Regions from separate parts of the Ruegeria sp. AL3 genome, predicted to be linked through region 2. Evidence: riboswitches for the same ligand, from Rfam matches in the RefSeq annotation. Region 2 holds a riboswitch; each other region holds the start of a gene.
What was found. Region 2 has a riboswitch for cobalamin ahead of ACR3E6_RS10695 (DUF1636 family protein). Riboswitches for the same ligand answer to the same signal wherever they lie in the genome.
Positions count from the first base shown of each region.

Region 1: it holds a riboswitch for cobalamin, as region 2 does, so the genes downstream of both, ACR3E6_RS06040 (aromatic ring-hydroxylating oxygenase subunit alpha) here and ACR3E6_RS10695 (DUF1636 family protein) in region 2, are expected to answer to the same signal.
Region 3: it holds a riboswitch for cobalamin, as region 2 does, so the genes downstream of both, ACR3E6_RS19680 (DUF4198 domain-containing protein) here and ACR3E6_RS10695 (DUF1636 family protein) in region 2, are expected to answer to the same signal.

Region 1 covers NZ_JBQFJG010000001.1:1,200,555-1,207,032, reverse strand. Annotated here, with positions in the region: gene ACR3E6_RS06060 (DUF3833 family protein) at 1-419, shown strand, start outside; gene ACR3E6_RS06055 (hypothetical protein) at 449-673, opposite strand; gene ACR3E6_RS06050 (hypothetical protein) at 682-933, opposite strand; partial or broken gene ACR3E6_RS06045 (IS5/IS1182 family transposase) at 975-1,127, opposite strand; cobalamin riboswitch at 1,201-1,404, shown strand; gene ACR3E6_RS06040 (aromatic ring-hydroxylating oxygenase subunit alpha) at 1,487-2,740, shown strand; gene ACR3E6_RS06035 (FAD-binding oxidoreductase) at 2,746-3,828, shown strand; gene ACR3E6_RS06030 (hypothetical protein) at 3,845-4,120, opposite strand; tRNA gene ACR3E6_RS06025 (tRNA-Lys) at 4,204-4,279, opposite strand; gene dapF (diaminopimelate epimerase) at 4,490-5,332, shown strand; gene mtaB (tRNA (N(6)-L-threonylcarbamoyladenosine(37)-C(2))-methylthiotransferase MtaB) at 5,329-6,478, shown strand, end outside.
Region 2 covers NZ_JBQFJG010000001.1:2,101,433-2,107,910, reverse strand. Annotated here, with positions in the region: gene ACR3E6_RS10700 (SLC13 family permease) at 1-1,351, shown strand, start outside; cobalamin riboswitch at 1,579-1,785, shown strand; gene ACR3E6_RS10695 (DUF1636 family protein) at 1,878-2,249, shown strand; gene cobW (cobalamin biosynthesis protein CobW) at 2,251-3,306, shown strand; gene cobN (cobaltochelatase subunit CobN) at 3,310-6,478, shown strand, end outside.
Region 3 covers NZ_JBQFJG010000002.1:713,224-719,701, reverse strand. Annotated here, with positions in the region: gene ACR3E6_RS19715 (hypothetical protein) at 1-289, shown strand, start outside; gene ACR3E6_RS19710 (hypothetical protein) at 282-1,280, shown strand; gene ACR3E6_RS19705 (hypothetical protein) at 1,357-1,569, shown strand; partial or broken gene ACR3E6_RS19700 (energy-coupling factor ABC transporter ATP-binding protein) at 1,674-2,255, opposite strand; gene cbiQ (cobalt ECF transporter T component CbiQ) at 2,321-3,100, opposite strand; gene ACR3E6_RS19690 (cobalt ABC transporter permease) at 3,100-3,675, opposite strand; gene cbiM (cobalt transporter CbiM) at 3,672-4,283, opposite strand; gene ACR3E6_RS19680 (DUF4198 domain-containing protein) at 4,290-5,075, opposite strand; cobalamin riboswitch at 5,208-5,407, opposite strand; gene ACR3E6_RS19675 (ROK family transcriptional regulator) at 5,529-6,478, opposite strand, start outside.

The DNA.
Region 1 (6,478 bases), 900 kb from region 2:
AGTTTTTTGAGGGTAAAACAGTAGCCTACGGTCAGTTTCAGGATATTCTGGGAAATATCCCCCGCAGATTCACGGTTGATATCGACGGAACATGGGACGGCGAAACCCTGACCCTGGTCGAAGACTTCGTCTACGACGATGGCGCGACGGAACAACGCATCTGGACATTGACCAAAACCGGAGAGGATACGTGGACCGGTACGGCGCCTGGCGTGCTGGGCACCGCCAGCGGGATTGAACGCGGGGATACGTTCAACTGGAAATACAAGATCGACCTGCCGATCAAGGACGGGACCATGCGTGTCAAATTCGACGACTGGATGTGGCTGCTGGATGACGACCGTCTGCTGAACCGCGCGTATGTCTCACGCTATGGCGTCCGTCTGGGTGAAGTCATCCTGTTCTTCGAGAAGAAATAGGGCCGTCAGACCCGGTTTCATCACAAAAGTCAGTAGAAAATAAACTCGTCCACCAATGCTGTCGTCGATCCCTTGACCTCACCGGCCGTGTTTGCCCTTGGCCCGTCCGAGGCTGCGCCCTCGGCGCGTTCGCCGCCCTCGACCTTCAAGCGCGCGCGTTCTATCTGCCCCCAGAGGAAAAACAGACCATCCCGTTTTCCCATGAGGCGCGAAGGAACTGTTGTCCGCAAAACACCTGTTTTCGGTTTTGGCATCTGCTCTCTTACTGCCTCCGGTGTTTTCCACCATTTTCGGAAAACGTAATGGTTTTTCCCGAAAAAGACAATTTTTTATGGACAAAATGAGGTTTTCTACCGTCCGTTGACAGGATGGACTGACAACTCTCGCATGACGGATATTCGCCTTCTTCACCTGCCTCATGGCAAGCCAGCACTATCCCAAACGGATCAACTTCACCCAAAAGGGTTTGCTGCAAACCTCCTTCACTTGGCCTGACTCTCTCTTTTCCAGCCATGCTCAGGCGACGTGCAGCGTTTCGTTTCTGAGCAGAGCAGCCGGGCCTTCGCTGTCACGGCTGGGGGACAATTTGACGGCGCGGATGTCAGACGTGGCCGCATCCATCGCAAAGCCCACTGGCCCCTGCAGAACGCCGTGCTGGCGGGCTTGCCATGCCCCTGTGCCAAGGACCGTGATCCCGGCGCCGTCCACTCAGCCGGAAAATTTCCATGTCTGTTTTGAAACCGGAAATGTCGCAAGCATTTCAGCGCCCAAGCAGGTAGAAAGTAGGCTGCCATCGTGAGGTGCCGCTGTTTGATTCTCAGACCGCGGAGAATTGGGAAGCCGGTGGAATTCCGGCGCTGCCCCCGCAACGGTAAGGAAGGTCAGGTTCGACAATCAACCACTGGGACGAGGATCCCGGGAAGGTGTCGCAACCGGGTGCAAGCCCCTTTCAAGTCCGGAAACCAGCCTTGCAGATATGTCAAACCGCGGGTGGCGGTGGGGGCACGGGTTTCGGACGTGGTCCTCGCGCGCCTCCGGACGGTTCCTCCCTGTCACCTGCCCAAGCAATGCCGCGGGGCGCGGCAGGAGAGCCAGAAGTGAACAATGTCCAAAACCTGTTGGCGCGTCGAATCCCGGGCTATGCTCTGGAACGGGCCTTTTACACCGACCCCGAGATCTTTCAGACCGACCTGGAAACCATCCACTATCGCGAATGGCTCTTTGCCATTCCGGCCTGTGAACTGGTGAAAGCCGGCGACTATGTAACGTACAACGTGGGTGCCTATCGCGTGATCATCGTGCGCGGCGCCGACAACCAGATCCGGGCGTTTCACAACACCTGCCGCCATCGCGGCTCGATCATATGCAAGGCAGCAAAAGGCAACGCGCCGAAGCTGGTTTGCCCGTATCACCAATGGACCTACGAGCTTGACGGCTCTTTGCTGTGGGCCCGCGACATGGGGCCGGAGTTTGATCCCAGACAGCATGGTTTGAAGACGGTTCATTGCCGCGAGCTTGCCGGGTTGGTCTATATCTGTCTGGCGGATGTCGCCCCGGATTTTGACACGTTTGCCAATATCGCGCGCCCGTATCTTGAGCCGCATGATCTTGCGAATGCCAAGGTCGCATTCGAAAGCTCGATCATCGAGAACGGCAACTGGAAACTGGTCTGGGAAAACAATCGCGAGTGCTATCACTGCGGCGGCAACCACCCTGCGCTGTGCCGGACCTTCCCTGATGATCCGGGCGTGACGGGGATCGAAGGCGGTGAAACCCCAGCCTATATGCAAGCCCATTTCGACAGGTGCCAGTCAGCGGGTATGCCATCGCAGTTCTATCTGCACGAGGACGGCCAATTCCGTCTGGCGCGGATGCCGCTGAAAGAAGGCGCCGAGAGCTATACGATGGACGGGAAATCCGCCGTGCGCCGCTGGTTGGGCCGGTCGCCCTTTGCGGATGCGGGATCGCTTTTGAAGTTCCACTATCCGACCACGTGGAACCACTTTCTTGCCGATCACTCGATTGTTTTCCGTGTTACGCCGATCAGCCCGACAGAGACCGAGGTCACGACCAAATGGCTGGTCAACAAGGATGCGGTTGAAGGCGTTGACTACGACGTGAAACGCCTGACCGAAGTCTGGGTCGCCACGAATGACGAAGACCGTCAGGTGGTCGAGGACAACCAGCAGGGCATCAACAGCCCGGCCTATGTGCCCGGCCCGTATTCAGCCATTCAGGAATCCGGCGTACTGCAATTCGTGGATTGGTATTGCAGCACAGTGTCGGCCCGCCTGACCCCTGACTACATGGCGGCGGAGTAAGTCTGATGAAAGATCTGGACACGCTTTCATCAGCCGTTTGGCAGGATGGAGAGATGCTGGAATGTGTCTCGGTCGTGCCCGAGATGCCGAACACCGCCAGCTTTTCGTTCCGAGCCCCCTCGGGGGCGCAGTTCGCCTATCACCCCGGTCAGTTCCTGACGCTCGAGATTCCGGCGCCCGGCCAGCCCGGGGGAGTCGTGTATCGCACCTACACGATCTCATCGTCGCCATCGCGGCCGCGGTCGATCACCATCACCGCCAAAGCGCAACCCGACAGTATCGGCACGCGCTGGATGCTGGACAATCTTCAACCCGGCATGCGGCTCAAGGCCATTGGGCCTGCGGGCCTGTTCACCAACGCACTGAGCGATGCGCGCAAGTTCCTGTTTATCTCGGCTGGCTCAGGCATCACACCGATGATGTCAATGACCACCTGCATGTGGGACGAAGGCCGCGATCTGGACGTTGTCTTCATCAACTGCGCCAAGCGGCCATCCGAGATCATCTTCCGCCAGCGCTTGGAACAGATGGCCAGCCGCACGGATGGTTTGGACCTGAAATTCGTTGTGGAAGAGCCGGACCGCTACCGCCCATGGACGGGATATCAGGGTCAGTTCAACCAATTGATGCTGGGCCTGATGGCGCCGGATTACCTTGAGCGCGAAGTCTATTGCTGCGGTCCCGAGCCCTTCATGCAAGCGGTGCGCGACGCGCTGGCCGGTCTTGGTTTTGATATGGACAACTATTATCAGGAAAGCTTCGGCGCGCCGGTGGAAACCGAGGCGGATCAGCCCGAGTTGGATGACGTTGTTCTGGACGACGACAGCAGCGCCGAAATCCTGTTCGCGACCTCGGGCGTGACGGCCAAGGTTGCCGAGACCGACACGGTGCTTGCCGCCGCCCGCTCGGTTGGCCTGAACATTCCGTCAGGCTGTACCTTCGGCGTGTGCGGTACCTGCAAGGTCAAGAAAACCGCTGGCGAGGTCCACATGGTCCACAACGGAGGGATCTCGGAAGATGACATCGACGCGGGGTACATTCTGGCCTGCTGCTCGAACCCGATCGGCAAGGTCGAAGTCGAGGTTTAGGCGCTTCGCATCCCGATCAAAGCCGCAGCGTGGCTGACACCCGCTGCGGCTTTCGGCGCGTTTTTTCTGCCCGTTGCAGAATCCGGGCCAGATTGGGTCGCCGGATGTCCGGCACTTTCAGAACTTTGTCATCTTCACGCAGAACCAGCTGCCCGTCTGCTCTGGGTTTCGACATGTGCGAGGCGTGGACCTCTTCCATCGCATCCCGCTTGATACCATGCTGGCCGAATTCGAGATTTGTTCCGCCGAGGTCGTGTTGGATGACACAAAGCGTGTCCGGCACCTCGATCAAGCCCGTGGCTTCGACCGTCGTTCACAGCTGGGCCAAACACAAGCAGTTCGCTGTAAGCCAAGATCATAGTCCATGGAAAAAAGTGGTGAGCCGTGCAGGATTCGAACCTGCGACCCACTGATTAAAAGTCAGTTGCTCTACCAACTGAGCTAACGGCCCACTCTTTTGTTGGATCTGTTGATCCGTGGCGCTCTTTACGGCAATTCCCCGACCGGGTTCAAGCCCTTATTTTGCGCCTCGTTTCGCCGTAACAACGCGTGTTTCCGGCAACCCGATAGGCGGCCTAATTAGGCAGGTGGCGCTGGAGGGTCAACCCCTTTTTTGAGGAATCTTCGCGACAGGGTGGATTCATGTTCGGACCGACGTTATATGCCCGCCATGCAACAGAGACTCGACACCGGACTGCCCTTTATAAAGATGCACGGACTGGGCAATGACTTTGTCATTGTTGACGCACGCGCGCAGGAGGCCCCGATCACGCCGACGCTGGCCCGGGGAATCGGGCATCGGCAATTTGGGGTGGGATTCGATCAGTTGGCCGTTATCGAAAAGGGTAAAGCCGACGCGCATCTGGTGTTCTACAATTCCGATGGATCAACTTCTGCCGCCTGCGGCAACGCCACCCGCTGTATTGCACGGTTGCTTATGGATGAGACGGGTCGCTCTGCCCTCAAGCTCACCACGGAACGGGGAACCCTTCATGCGCGGGATGCCGGCGATGGGCTCACCTCGGTCAACATGGGGCACCCGCAGCTGGACTGGCGCGAAGTTCCTCTGGCAGAAGAGATGGACACGCTGGAATTGCCGATCGAAGGCACCCCGACGGCAACGGGAATGGGCAACCCGCATTGCACGTTCTTCGTTGACAACGCCGAAGCGATCCCGTTGGCAGAATTCGGCGCGCGTTACGAATACCACCCGCTTTATCCCGAACGCACTAATGTCCAGGTGGCCCAGGTCATTGGTCCGGATCACATCCGTATGCGCGTATGGGAGCGCGGAGTAGGCATCACTCTGGCATCTGGGTCTTCGTCCTGTGCAACGGCCGTGGCCGCCGCGCGACGGGGGCTGACCGGGCGCAAAGTGCGGATTGATTTGGATGGTGGCACGCTTTGGGTCGACTGGCGCGACGATGGTGTCTGGATGACCGGCCCGACATGTCACGTTTTCTCTGGCACTCTGACGCCTGAATTTCTGAGGTCGCTGGGATGAACCCGCCCAAGTTCACCACGTTGGGCTGCCGCCTGAATGCCTATGAAACTGAGGCGATGAAAGAACTGTCGCAACAGGCCGGTCTGACAGACGCTGTGGTGGTGAACACATGCGCCGTGACGGCTGAGGCCGTGCGCAAGGCCCGGCAGGAAATCCGCAAGCTACGGCGCGAGAATCCTAATGCCCGCCTGATCGTCACAGGCTGTGCCGCCCAGACCGAGCCCGAAACCTTTGCGCAGATGGACGAGGTCGATGCGGTCATCGGTAACACTGAAAAGATGCAGCCCGAGACCTGGCAAGGCATGGCGACTGATTTCATCGGTCAGACCGAGGCGGTGCAGGTGGATGACATCATGTCGGTCACCGAAACGGCCGGCCATCTGATCGACGGATTCGGCACCCGCTCGCGCGCCTATGTGCAGGTCCAGAACGGTTGTGACCACCGCTGTACCTTCTGCATCATTCCCTATGGCCGGGGCAACTCGCGCAGCGTGCCGGCCGGTGTGGTGGTGGATCAGATCAAGCGGCTTGTCGACAAGGGCTATAACGAGGTCGTGCTGACCGGGGTCGATCTGACATCCTGGGGCGCCGACCTGCCCGCAAGCCCCAAACTGGGCGATCTTGTCATGCGCATCCTCAAGCTGGTGCCCGACCTGCCGCGCCTGCGCATCAGCTCGATCGATTCGATCGAGGTGGACGAGAATCTGATGCAGGCCATCGCAACCGAGCCGCGCCTGATGCCGCATCTGCACCTGTCGCTTCAGCACGGCGACGATCTGATTCTAAAGCGCATGAAACGCCGCCATCTGCGCGACGACGCCATCCGCTTTACCGAAGAGGCACGCAAGCTGCGCCCCGACATGACCTTTGGTGCGGATATCATCGCAGGCTTCCCGACCGAGTCCGAAGCGCATTTCGAAAACTCGCTGAAGCTGATCAGCGACTGCGACCTGACTTGGCTGCATGTCTTCCCCTATTCCAAGCGTGAAGGCACACCGGCAGCTCGCATACCGCAGCAGGTGAATGGAACGGTCATCAAGGATCGCGCCGCCCGGTTGCGCGCAGCAGGCGACGCTCAGGTCACAAAGCACTTGTCACAACAAATCGGCAAAACCCATCACATCCTGATGGAAAGCCCGCACATGG
Region 2 (6,478 bases):
GACGGCAAATGACAGTCTGCCGGCCTCTCAGAAAATGGAGCCCTTCGGCCTGTTCTCGGTCACGCCGATCGGTGCGGTTCTGATCCTGACGGGAATTGGTTACTTTCTGCTGTTAGGACGCTGGGTTTTACCCGAGGCTGAAGGACCTGACAATACGGGTACCGGACAAGGGACACAGGAATACCTGCAAAGGGTCTATGGCCTCAAAGCTGATGTGTTCGAAGTCGTGGTGCCCGAGGACAGCCCCCTGGTCGGCGAGATTCTGGCCGACATCAACCACGAAAACCACCTGTACATCATTTCAACCTTCTATCGCGGCAAAACCTCGATGGTTCAGGTTTTGACAGCGGAAATTGCAGCGCCGTGTCGGCTGGCCATCGTCGGCCGCCGTTGGGAGGTCGAGAAGTTCGCCGAGAAATACGGGCTGACCGTTCTTCCGGACTTGGACATTTTCGTCGAAGAGTTCGCCCCAACCAATGCAGGCGTGGCCGAGGTGGTCATCACGCCTGACAGCAATCTGATCGGCAAATGCCCCCGCGAGCTTTTGTTTCGCAAGACCTACGGGATGTCGCTGCTGGCCATTCACCGCGGCGAAGAGACGCTGAGCCATGTCGAGACCGAGGATCACGAATCCACTCAGATCGGGCTCGAAAAGTTTCAGGCGGGCGACATGCTTGTGGCCCATACCAGATGGGACAACCTGATGCGGATCAAACGAGATCCGGATTTCGTCGTTGTGACGACAGACTTTCCTCAGGACGAGCTGAGGCCGCAAAAAGTCGGCTGGGCCCTGGCATTCTTCGCCATTTCGCTGTCGTTGATCCTGTTCACGGACGTCCGGCTTTCACTCTGTCTTCTTACCGGCGCGGTGGGCATGATGCTGACCCGTGTGCTCAGCGTGGACGAGGCGTACCGCGCGGTCGGATGGAACACCGTATTCCTGCTCGCCTGCCTCATACCTTTGGGACAAGCCGTGCAGAACACAGGCACGGCCGCGTGGATCGCCCAGCAGATCATGATAATTCTGGACGGCTGGCCGCTCTGGTCGCTGCAAACCGGCATCGCCATTCTGGCGACGGCCTTTTCCTTGGTCATGTCCAATGTGGGGGCCACGGTCCTGCTGGTGCCTCTGGCGGTATCGATTGCGGTGGCGGCGGGTGGAAACCCGGCCGTCTTTGCCCTGACGGTCGCCATATCGACCTCGAACAGCTTCATCATCCCAACCCATCAGGTAAACGCGTTGATCATGGGTCCGGCCGGATACAAGGTGATGGATTTCGTCCGCTCCGGCGGAATAATGACGGCGCTGTTTCTGGTCGTCTCCCTGCTCATGATAAACGTCATCTATTAGCGCAAGAGGATCTGCGGTGTTCGGTGGTCTTTTCCCATCATCGGGACAGGTTCAGTCAAGGCACCCGTTCACCATAGTCTACGCCCCTTGCTAACATACTGTTCGTCGCCCGGCCCATCTCAGGCTGGGTCCCGGCACGCCATGCCGCCCATCGACGCCCACAGGTCGCTTTCCATGCCTCTGCATCATTGTTGCGCGCGACTCGCTTGACAAGCAGGCCAGCGGTGCCGCATGTCCCTTTCGTTGGTGTCGGTGACAGCCGATGAAAAGGGAATGCGTCAACGGTCTTGCCGCCAAACGCAGCCGCCCCCGCGACCGTGAACGGAGAGGATGCCCAATGCCACTGGCCCAAAAGCCGGGAAGGCGGGACATCCGACAGAGGCCCGCCTCTGGCATCCGCAAGCCGGGAGACCTGCCAACAACCGAAGTTGAAACCGGGCGGGGTGTTCCGGTGTCGGGTCCATGACCATTCGTGGCCCGCATGAAACCCCGTCCCCCGCGAAGAGGATTTGGGGGGATGAGAGACATGACCGATACCGCACCAGTCGAGTTGCTGGTCTGTACCACCTGCCGTCGCGGCCTGCCTGTGGAAGATGACACGCAACGCCCGGGCGCTTTGTTACACAAGGCTCTGGAACAGGCGGACCTGCCCGACGGTGTCACCCTGAAAGCCGTTGAATGCCTGTCAAACTGTGATCAAGGCTGTTCGATCGTGTTGCGCGGGCCGGGCCGCTGGACCTTCGTGTATGAAAACCTGAACGAAACAGATCATGTCGACGTCATCGTCGACGGCGCGACCAAGTATCTGGCCACCGAAGATGGTTTGGTGAAATGGCGCGAACGCCCCGAACATTTTCGCAAGAACTGTGCCTCGCGCATTCCCCCCATTGGAGCCTGACATGTCGAACCTCGAAAAACTCCCCGTCACAGTGATCACCGGCTTTCTGGGATCGGGCAAGACCACTTTGGTGCGTCACCTGATGCAGAACCCACAGGGCAAGCGACTTGCTGTCGTGGTCAACGAGTTCGGCGATGTAGGCGTCGATGGCGACATCCTGAAATCCTGCGCCATTCCTGATTGCCCGGCGGAAAACATCATGGAACTGGCCAATGGCTGCATCTGTTGCACCGTGGCAGATGATTTCATTCCCACCATCGAGGCCCTGATGGCGTTGGAGCCACGCCCGGATCACATCCTGATCGAAACCAGCGGTCTGGCCCTGCCGAAACCGCTGCTCAAGGCGTTCGACTGGCCCGACATCCGCTCGAAGATCACCGTGGACGGCGTGATCGCCTTGGCCGATGCCGAGGCGGTGGCCGCCGGTCGCTTCGCGCCCAATGTCGAAGCGGTGGATGCCCAGCGCATGGCCGATGACTCGATCGATCACGAAACGCCCCTGTCCGAAGTGTTCGAGGATCAGATCTCGTGCGCTGACATCATCCTGCTGACCAAGCCCGACCTGGCAGGCCCCGAAGGCGTGGCCAAGGCGCGCGAGATTATCGCCGCCGAGGCGCCACGCCCCCTGCCCGTCGTCGAAGTGGCCGAAGGTGCCGTGGACGTGCGCGTCGTATTGGGTTTGGAGGCCGCCGCCGAGGATGACATGGACGCCCGGCCCTCGCATCACGACGGCCATCACGATCACGAGCATGACGATTTCGAAAGCATCATCGTCGAGCTGCCCGAGCAGACCGATCCGGCCCAACTGGTCGCAAATATCGAACGTCTGGCCAATGAACTGAACATCCTGCGCGTCAAAGGCTATGCCGCCGTTCAGGGCAAGCCCATGCGCCTGCTGGTTCAGGCGGTGGGCGCGCGCGTGCGTCACCAGTACGACCGCCCGTGGGAACCCGGCGAGGATCGCCGCTCGCGCCTGGTGGTGATCGCCGAGCATGACGATATCAAAGAGGCGGAAATCCGCGAAATCCTCGTGGGTGTGCGTGAGGCTGCCGAGTAAGCCATGCACGTCGTCTTTCGCGAAAGCCACGGGCTCGAGGAAACCGAGACCCCGACCGATCTGGGCCAGAGCCCGGCGGATCTGGTGGTGCTGTCTTTCTCGGACAGCGACCTTGGCGCTTTCGCGGCGGGCTGGCATCGTGGTGGCGGACCGGATGGGCGAATGCCAACCCTGCGGCTGGCGAATTTGACGGCGCTGAAACACCCGCTGTCGGTCGATACCTATGTCGAACAGACGCTTCAAGGCGCCAAGGGCATTCTGATCCGGCTGATCGGCGGGGTGCCCTACTGGCCTTATGGGTTGCAGCAAGTTCTGGCGCTGGCACAAGCCAGGGGCATCGCGCTGGCGGTTCTGCCCGCCGACGGGCGCGAGGATACGCGGCTGGATGACTATTCCACCCTGCCGGTCTCGACCCTGCGGCGGTTGGCGCATCTGTGCGATACCGGCGGCGAGGTCGCGGCACAGGCGGCGCTGGCGCAGATGGCGTTGGCGGCAGGGCTCTATGCCGGACCGGTGATGGGCGCCAAGACCTTGCCCGAATGTGGCGCGTGGTGCCCGGATCGGGGCGTCATCCCGGTGAAAACCGCGTTTGAAGGCATGGCCAAACGGATCCTCGTCACCTTCTACCGCGCTTACCTGACCTCGGCAGACACCGCCCCGATCGCCGCTCTGATCCGCAGCCTGCGCGCCCGTGGATTCCAGGCGGTGGGTCTGTTTGCCCCGTCTCTCAAGGCACCTGTGGCCGCCGACTGGTTGCGGGAACAGGTTGTTGCACTGAACCCATCGGCCATTGTCAACGCCACCTCGTTTTCGGGAAAAGGCGCGTCAGGAACGTCGCCTCTGGACGCCGCAAACGTCCCGGTGTTTCAGGTCGCTCTCGCCACCTCGCGCCGCAAGGCCTGGGCCGAGGCGGAACGCGGTTTGTCCCCCGCCGATCTTGCCATGCATGTGGTACTGCCCGAGGTGGATGGACGGATCTCAGCAGGAGTTGCGTCTTTCAAGGAACCCGGAAAACGCGATCCGCATCTGGAATACGCGCGCTTTGCACACCGTCCCGAACCGGACCGGATCGAAGCGATCATCGACCGTGTATCGGGCTGGCTTGCACTGAACGACAAACCCAAGGCAGATCAGATTCCTGCGTTGGTCCTGTCCACCTATCCCGGCAAAGACTGGCAGATGGCCCATGCGGTTGGCCTCGACGCGCTGGCCTCGGCCCAGGCGATGCTGTCCGATCTTGACGAAGAAGGCTATGACATCGCGACTGGCGAGCCGATTGCCGACACTCTTCTGGACGCACGGATTTCGTGGTCGCTTGGGGATTATCAGGATGCGCTTGCGGAATTGCCCGAGACCCTGCGCGCTGATCTGCACACCGTTTGGGGCGCGCCCGAAGATGATCCGGCCTGTGCCGATGGGGCCTTCCATTTCACCGCGCTTCGGCGCGGCAAGGCGCTGGTCGCGCTGCAACCCGAACGCGGCACGCCCGAGCTGCGGGATGACGACTATCATGACCTCTTGCGCACCCCGCGCCACGGTTATGTCGCCTTCTATCTGTGGCTGCGCAAAGGGTTGGGTGCCGATGCGCTGATCCATATCGGCGCGCATGGAACGCTGGAATGGTTGCCCGGAAAATCGGTCGCCTTGTCTGCCGATTGTTGGCCCGAGGCGCTGATCGGCGATCTGCCTGTAATCTACCCGTTCATCGTGAACGACCCGGGCGAGGCCGCGCAAGCCAAGCGCCGGATCGGAGCCGTCACACTGGGCCACATCCCGCCCCCGATGAAGGAAAGTGGCACGCCGGATCGGATGGTGCGGCTTGAATCGCTGCTGGATGAGTTTTCGAACGCCGACGGGCTTGACCCCAAACGCCGCGACCGCTTGCAGGAAGATATCCGTGATGAGGCGCAGGCGATAGGGCTGGAAAGCGATCTCGGCCTCGATCAGGCTACCTGCACCGCCGAGGCCATCACCCGCATCGACCGCTTTGTCTGTGACATCAAGGAAAGCCAGTTTGGCGACGGGCTGCACATCTTTGGGCGCGTGCCCGAGGTGACGGGCAGTTTCGATCCGGCCCCTTCGGCCCACGCCGAACGCGACGCGTTGATTAAAACGCTCGAAGGCAAGCGGATTGATGCCGGGCCTTCGGGGTCCCCCTATCGTGGCCGGTCAGATGTTCTGCCCACCGGGCGGAACCTTTACACCACCGATCCGCGGTCGGTTCCGACCCGTGCGGCCTATGCTCAGGGTGTGAAACTGGCCGAGGAACTGGTGCGGCGCCATCTTCAGGAAGAAGGCGATTACCCGAAGGGGCTGATCATCGATCTGTGGGGGTCAGCCACCATGCGCACGGCGGGCGAGGAATTCGCCATGGCCTTGCACCTGCTGGGCGTCAAACCCGTGTGGGACGAAGGGTCCGAGAGGGTTTCCGGCATCGAGGTTCTGCCGATCACCGACCTGAGCCGCCCGCGCCTGGACGTGACCCTGCGGGTCTCGGGCCTGTTCCGGGATGTTTTCCCGACGCTGTCCGCTTTGTTTGGCCAAGCGGTTCGCGCATTGGCCGCGCGCGATGAAGCGACGGATTGGAACCCCTATGCCGGGCAGGCGCCGGCAGCGCGGGTCTATGGACCTGCGCCCGGAAGTTACGGCGTCAATATGACCGAACTTTCCGAAGTGTATACCGACGAGGCCCGTGCGCAGGCCGGTGAAGCGTGGCTAGAGGCCAGCTCTTTTGCATTGGAAGGCGAACACATCTCGCAGGACAAGGACGGCATCACCCAACGCGTTGCAAATGCGGACAGCTTTGTCCACTTGCAGGACCTGACCGAAACCGATCTTCTTTTGGCCAACGATTATGCCACGCACGAGGCAGGCTTTGCCGCCGCCAAGAAGGTCGCCGGCGGAACCGCGCAGCTGTACCATCTGGACAACACCAACCCCGAAAACCCGCGCGCCCGAACTTTGCGTGAAGAAATCAGCCGAGTCGTCCACGCCCGTGCCGCCAACCCCTGCTGGATCGCCGGAATGCAACGCCATGGTTTCCGGGGGGCGGCCGAAATCGCGGCAACGCTGGATCATATGGCTTCTTTCGCGCATCTGTCTGGCACGGTCGCACCACATCTTTTTGACCTCTACCACGATGCCACTCTGGGCAACGAAGAGGTCGACGCGT
Region 3 (6,478 bases), on a different contig from region 2:
CAAGGGGTTTGAGGATATCGCCAAGAACGCTTCGGGAGTTTCCGCTCTGATTGGCGGGCAACCGGATGGCAACCGGGCCGGTTTCGTTCAAAACCTGTTCAAGGATTTCCCCGGTGGTGCTGCGGCTCTGGCCAATCCTTCCAACACGTTGCTTCTGGCCAAGCTTTTCGGGGCCTTTACCAAAGCCAATACGGATGCGGATGACGGCAGCGCAACCAAGGCCGGCAGCCAATCCGTACTGGATTTCCTCAATGGCCTGAGCGCCCCTGCGGAGGACGACGATGACTGACACCAGCACAAATGCAACCCCCGAACCGGGCATCGATGAAAGCCTTGCCGAGGCCATCATCAATATTCTTGAAACCACCAATTCCCCGGCGATTCAGCGCGCCCGAGAGGTTATAGCCCACAGGCTGGCCATCGCTGGCGACATTGCACCATCCCGCATCCCTGCCCCGCGCAACATCACCGAGATCGGAGGCTATATCAATCTGCTCAGCGAGTATGGAGAGGCCGAACAGCGCGCGCGCATGATCGCGGCGGCGCTGGGCATAGCAGGGCCGCAGATTTCGCTGCCACAGCCCGGTGCCGTTCCACCGTTGTCCTTTGTCACACGTGACGGTGCCCGACCTGCGGGGCCACAACAACCCAGCTTCCCGTTGACCTATACGATCCGTAGCGACTTTGTTCCGGCATTTGACAATGCGGTGCAGGAAATCACGATCCGTGGTGGCGCGGTTCCGATTTTGACACCTGTCAGGATCCTGCCTGCTGCGGGGTCTGCACCCGCAACAGACGGCTCTGCGCAGCTGGCTCTGATCGGTCGTACACTCAGCCTGGCGCCAACAGCGGCTTTGCACGCCGTGGCGACAGACCCTTTGTCGCTCAGCCGTCCGACGGCTGGTGGCGGGTTCGAAGTTATGGTTCGGGTCATCGACGCCGCCGCACCGATCGCCGGAACCATCGCGGCGGCGAACTGGACAAGTTGGGAATGCGATGCCGCTGCCTGTACCGAAGTCGACAGCAATGATGCGCGCTTTGCGCTCATACCACTGCTGAACGCCGCCGGGTGGCACCAGCCCGCAGATCCCGGCAATCCGAACAGTCTGTCAAATCCCGGAACCTGGGCGGAATGGCGCAACATCACCGGGCTTGTGCCGGGCGTCACGCGGTTTGCGGATGAGCTGCAACTGCTATATTCCGCAGAAATGCTCATTACTTCACCGGTCTTCAATCAACTGGACAATGTCTGGACTGGAAGCGAGTTCGCCGCGCCATAGCACGGCTGCCTGAAACGCAGGAAAGTGATTTGGCAATGCGTCCATCATGGGGTTCAATGCCTTCAGGAGGTCAGCCATGCAGAACCCCGAACGTTTCGAGAAATTCTATTTCGCCAAAGTCGGCATGGGCGAAGCCTGTGGCTGTGCCGAGCGGATAATCGACGTGTTCGAATTCAACCGCAAAGGCGGTGCGCAATCCAGGCAACCTGTCAAAGAGGACAGGCGCAGACGTGGATCCTTTGGGGCATGGGCGGTCAAATATGGGCTGATGAGCCGCAGGCGCACATAGCCAAGGCCTGACGACGCACAAAGTTCGCTTTCCGTTTCATGGCGTGGCTCAGGCGGTATGATTGCATATCTAAAACCACCATGTCCGGTTGCCACGAGAACAGGTCAGACCGGCACCAGCTTCCCGTCGCGAAGATCCAGTTCATCGGGCGCCAGTTCCAAGCGGAATGTTGGCGAATGACTGACAAGCAAAATCGCCTGCGGCAACGCGCGCAGGATTTCCAGCAGGCGCGCTTCGTTTTTTGTATCCAACGCATTCGTCGGTTCGTCCAGCAACAGCACTTCGGGTTCCATCGCCAGAACCGTCGCCAGGGTCACCAGCCGTTTTTCACCGCCTGACAATTTGTGGGTAATGCGGTTCTTCAGATGCATCAGGTCCAGATCGCCCAGAACTTTGTCGACGATGGCAAGTGCCTCGTCACGGGTCTTGCCCAGATTGAGCGGGCCAAAAGCGACGTCTTCGGCGACGGTCGGGCAGAACAGCTGATCGTCCGCATCCTGAAATACAAGCCCCACCCGGCGGCGGACCTCATGGAAATCAGCCTCTTCCACGCGTTGCTGACCAAAAACGGTGACGGTGCCCGAACACGGGCGCTGCAACCCAAGCAAAATGCGCAGGAGCGTCGATTTTCCCGCTCCGTTCGGGCCTGTCAGGGACAGGCGCTGCCCCGCGCTCAGGCTCAGGCTTGCCCCGTCCAGAACGGGTGGCTGGCCGGGGTAGGAAAAACAGATGTCTTCAAGCGCGATCAGTGTCATGCGAATTCCAGAATGATCAGACCCAGGCAGAGACCGCTGAAACCAGCCGCAAACACAATGTCCGCGCGGGTCAGGGCAAATTCCTGAAGCAACGGCATACGCCCGGAAAACCCGCGGCACTTCATCGCGGCCAGGATGCGTTCCGATCTTTCGATCGCGCGCACAAGCATCATACCCACAAGGTAGCCAAAGCTGCGATATGTGTGCCAGTTTGTTGCTGGCCGAAAACCACGTACCTTCATGGCGGACCGCAGCCGCAGGTATTCTTCGCGCAAGACCTCGATATAACGGATCGTGAACATCAGCAGGTAAACCAGCTTTTCCGGGCACCGCAGACGATGCAGGGCGTGGCCCAGTGTGACCGGCTCCATCGTCCCGACCAAAACCATCAGGGACAGGATCACGGCATTGGCGGTCAAGGCAATCTCGACCGTTTTCCAAAAACCCTGCCAGCTTGCAGGGAATCCCCAAAGCGTGAACATCGGATCCCCGGGCATGGAAAAGGGCAACAGGACCAGCATGAACAGGATGAACCCATCCATCATGGCCATTCGCTTCAACGTCTTTCGCCGCGGCAGACGTGAAACTATCAGAAGCGAAAGCGACACTGTCAGCGCCGCGCAAAGCGCGCCGAGGGATGACACCGCCACGGTCACGACTGCAAAAACAACTGCCATGACGATCCGCATCCGGGGATCCAGCAGGCTGATCAGACCTTCTGGCCCGTCACCGGCTTCGGACAGTGTTTTTTCCTTGTGCCCCAGAACGTGTGCCATCAGGACGCCAGCTTGCGGCGGGCCGCCATGTAAAAACCCAGACCAAACAGACCAACGATGTACCCAATCCCGCCAAGGATGGTTTGCAGGTCGTTCTGTTCGCGATAGGCCGCAATCTCGCGCCTGAGCGGGCGCAATTCGTCACGTATGGCCTTGGCGATAACCTGCTGTTCTTCGGCGCTGAGAGACGCCGCCGAACCGCTGGCCTGCGTCACAGCAGCCGAAGATAAGTCACCGTTTTCTGCCACGGCAATGCCCATGATCCGCGCGACATCTTCGGCAGGCATCGTGACTTCGGCCACATGCCCGGCGCCAAGGTCGGCAAAGAAGGTGTGCGCCACGGCCGAGGTCGGCGTGTAGACAAAGAAACCGTCCGCATCCGTGACCGATCGACCCAGCTCGGCCCCATCCAGGCCGGTAACAATGACCTCGGTGCCGCTTGCCATGTCGCCGTTGGAAAAGCCGATTTCGCCCTCGATGACGTCTCCCGACTCGAAAACGCCGGCTATGACCTTGTGCGCCAGGGCAGGCACAGGTGCGCAGCACACGGCCAATATGACAACCAGATGCTTCATGTGGCTGCTTCCCTTATAAACAGCTCGGGCTTGACCTTGCGCGCCAACAACACGGAGAACCCGGTCAAAATCGCCTCAATGGCCATGACAGGAATATGGGCAAAGAAAACAAGCCTGGCGGCAGGCAGAAATTCATCTCCCGACAGCGCCAGGGAAAACGCGACCATGCCGGTTGTCGCCGCAATGGCAAATGCGCCGCCGACGCCCCCCCAAATCGCACCTTGCAAAGGCGTTCCACGCGCGATCAGACGACCGAACAACATTCCGGCCACCACAGCTGGAAAGGCGATGTTGACGGTGTTGATCCCCAACACCGTCAACCCGCCAAAGCCGAAAAAGACCGCCTGTAGCAAAAGCCCGACGAACAAAGCCGGGAATGCGGCCCAACCAAGCAGCAGCCCGGCCATGCCGTTGAGGATCAGATGGACCGACGACGGACCAATGGGTACGTGGATCAACGATGCCACGAAGAAACTGGCTGACAGCACGCCCGCAGTGGGGATGCGATCAAGATCCAGAGACCTGAGACCCATGGCGATCCCGCCCGCGGCGGCTATGGCGCCGCCAATTACAACCGGGTTGGAAAGGGCTCCGTCGACGATGTGCATCTTGGGTTACTCCAGATCCCAGGCGCGAATCCAGATGACCGCATCCTGGCTGAGTTCTTTGCCCTCATGTTCGGTTGCCGGACCGGAACCAAGTGCTGCGAAACCCCAGTAACCGGCATTTGGAACACCGAACGAAAAATACCCGTTGTCGTCAGATATGGCGACCACCGCACCACCCGGCATCGGAGAGACTTTCGGTGCAGAAGCGGCCGAACTTTCCATGTCGGGCTCGGCGGCCATGTACTCGATCTCGATTTCGACCCCCGCAACCGGCTGACCATCAGCCAGCACACGGCCCGTGAAAGTCGAACCCGCGATGATGTTGGTCGGCTTGTTCAGCGGGATAATCTCGGTCGGCAAACCTACGGGATTCATCCAGTCGGTCGGCAATTCGTTGCGGTTCAGGAAGGCTTTGGTGAGCTGTTGGATATAGATGTCTTCGGATTCCTCGTAATAAGGCTGAGGAACCGTCACCAGCACATAGTCGCCCGACCGTTTGACCGGGACACTGCCTTTGAACGCCACGCCCTCGTTTTCCCCGCCGGTGAACCGGATAGGTTCCAACGTGTCCAGCAAATCGGTCTTTTCACCGTTGTGGATCACATAGAATTCCTGCGGCTTTTCAAGATCCATGACGTGGCCGTTCTCGAACGGATGCCAGAAAATCAGCTTGACCGGCACATCGCCCGGTTTCTGGATCATGGTATCGGTAGTGTATTCCAAAAGAAAATGCGCATCTGCGATGGCGGGAAGAGCCACCGCGGCAACGGCTGCGCTGAGCAGCGTTTTCATGAACAGTCGTCCTTGTCCCGTCGCGCCAATCCCGGCGCGAAATTCGTTTTGACTACGGGACATTCAACGCCAAATCACCCTTTCAGGCATCCTGGTACGACGCACATCCCGTCGCCGATTAGGAGTGCCCCTTATGAGGACACATGTCCGGCAGGTATCCTGACTTGCGGGTCAAAGCGTTGGACTGGCCTTCCCGGGGCAAACCCCAGTGGCGTTTCAGCCCTGCTCGCCGCTTACAGTTGCGGGTGCAGTTGCGGAATTGGGCCTGAGCCCGCACCGCATTCCCTATTGATTCCAGAGCAAGCCCCGGAACCGGACATGCCGAGCGGCTTGCCAGACAACTCAGCCTTCCGTCAACGAAAATGTGTTACGGCCATCGAAAATTATGAGCTCGGCAGTTTGCGAGAGTGAACCGGTTTGTGAAATATCCAAGGCAACAGGGTGATTTCACATCTAAGCTTCTGAAAGATACCTTTCCGACAATGGCAGGCTTGCCGCGCCCAGTGAGCGTGCATCCGGGCCCACGGTCCCTGCCAGCACCACGGGGTGCTCGAGACCGGTCAGGTTCAGCTCGGACAGTTTGTCTTCGACCATTTCAACCAAACGCGCCTTGATGTCCTGCGGCATCCAGCCGTCAATCTTCACGCATTCGAAATCTATCAGGCTACAGGATGAGACAATCGCATAAGCAATCCCGCTTGCCGTCCGTTTCAACCAGTTTTCCAGTTGAATTTTTGGCACATCCCAACGCTGGGTCGTTTCCCAAATGGAATGCGACGTTACCCCTGCTGTGGTGATTGCACGCTCGAGAACATACAGGCTGGCCACGTCGATAAGCGGTCTGACACCACCCGCACCATCCGGTACAGGCAGGGGGCCGATTGCGCCCGAGTTTCCACGCCCGGAAAAGATCGCACCATTGAGAACCACACCGCCGCCAATAAAAAACCCGATATAGAAGTACAGGAAATCCCTTGGTCCATCGGCCGGACCAAATACCAATTCCGCCCCACAAGCCGCAGTGGCGTCATTTTGCAGAAAAACCGGCATATCGAGGCGACGAGCCAGGTCAGCCTTCAGGTCTGATACGCGCCACGGGTCCATTTCTTCCTGAGGAACCTGAAGGGTCTGGGCCCAGTCCCACAGGTAGAACGGCATGGCAATTCCAAGACCCGCAATCCTGCCTTTGGCCTCGGGCGACATGGATGACATCATTTTCCCCAGACTCTGTATAGAAAACTCCAAAGTGGCTTTTGGCGTTGGATAGTCATAGGTTCGCCGCTCGCGTTGCCGCACATTTCCGACAAAGTCAGTCAATACCAGCTCGGTACTGCGGCGTCCGACCTTGAGCCCAAAGAAAAACGCACCATCCGGGTTGAGGCGCATGGGAACGGAAGGTTGCC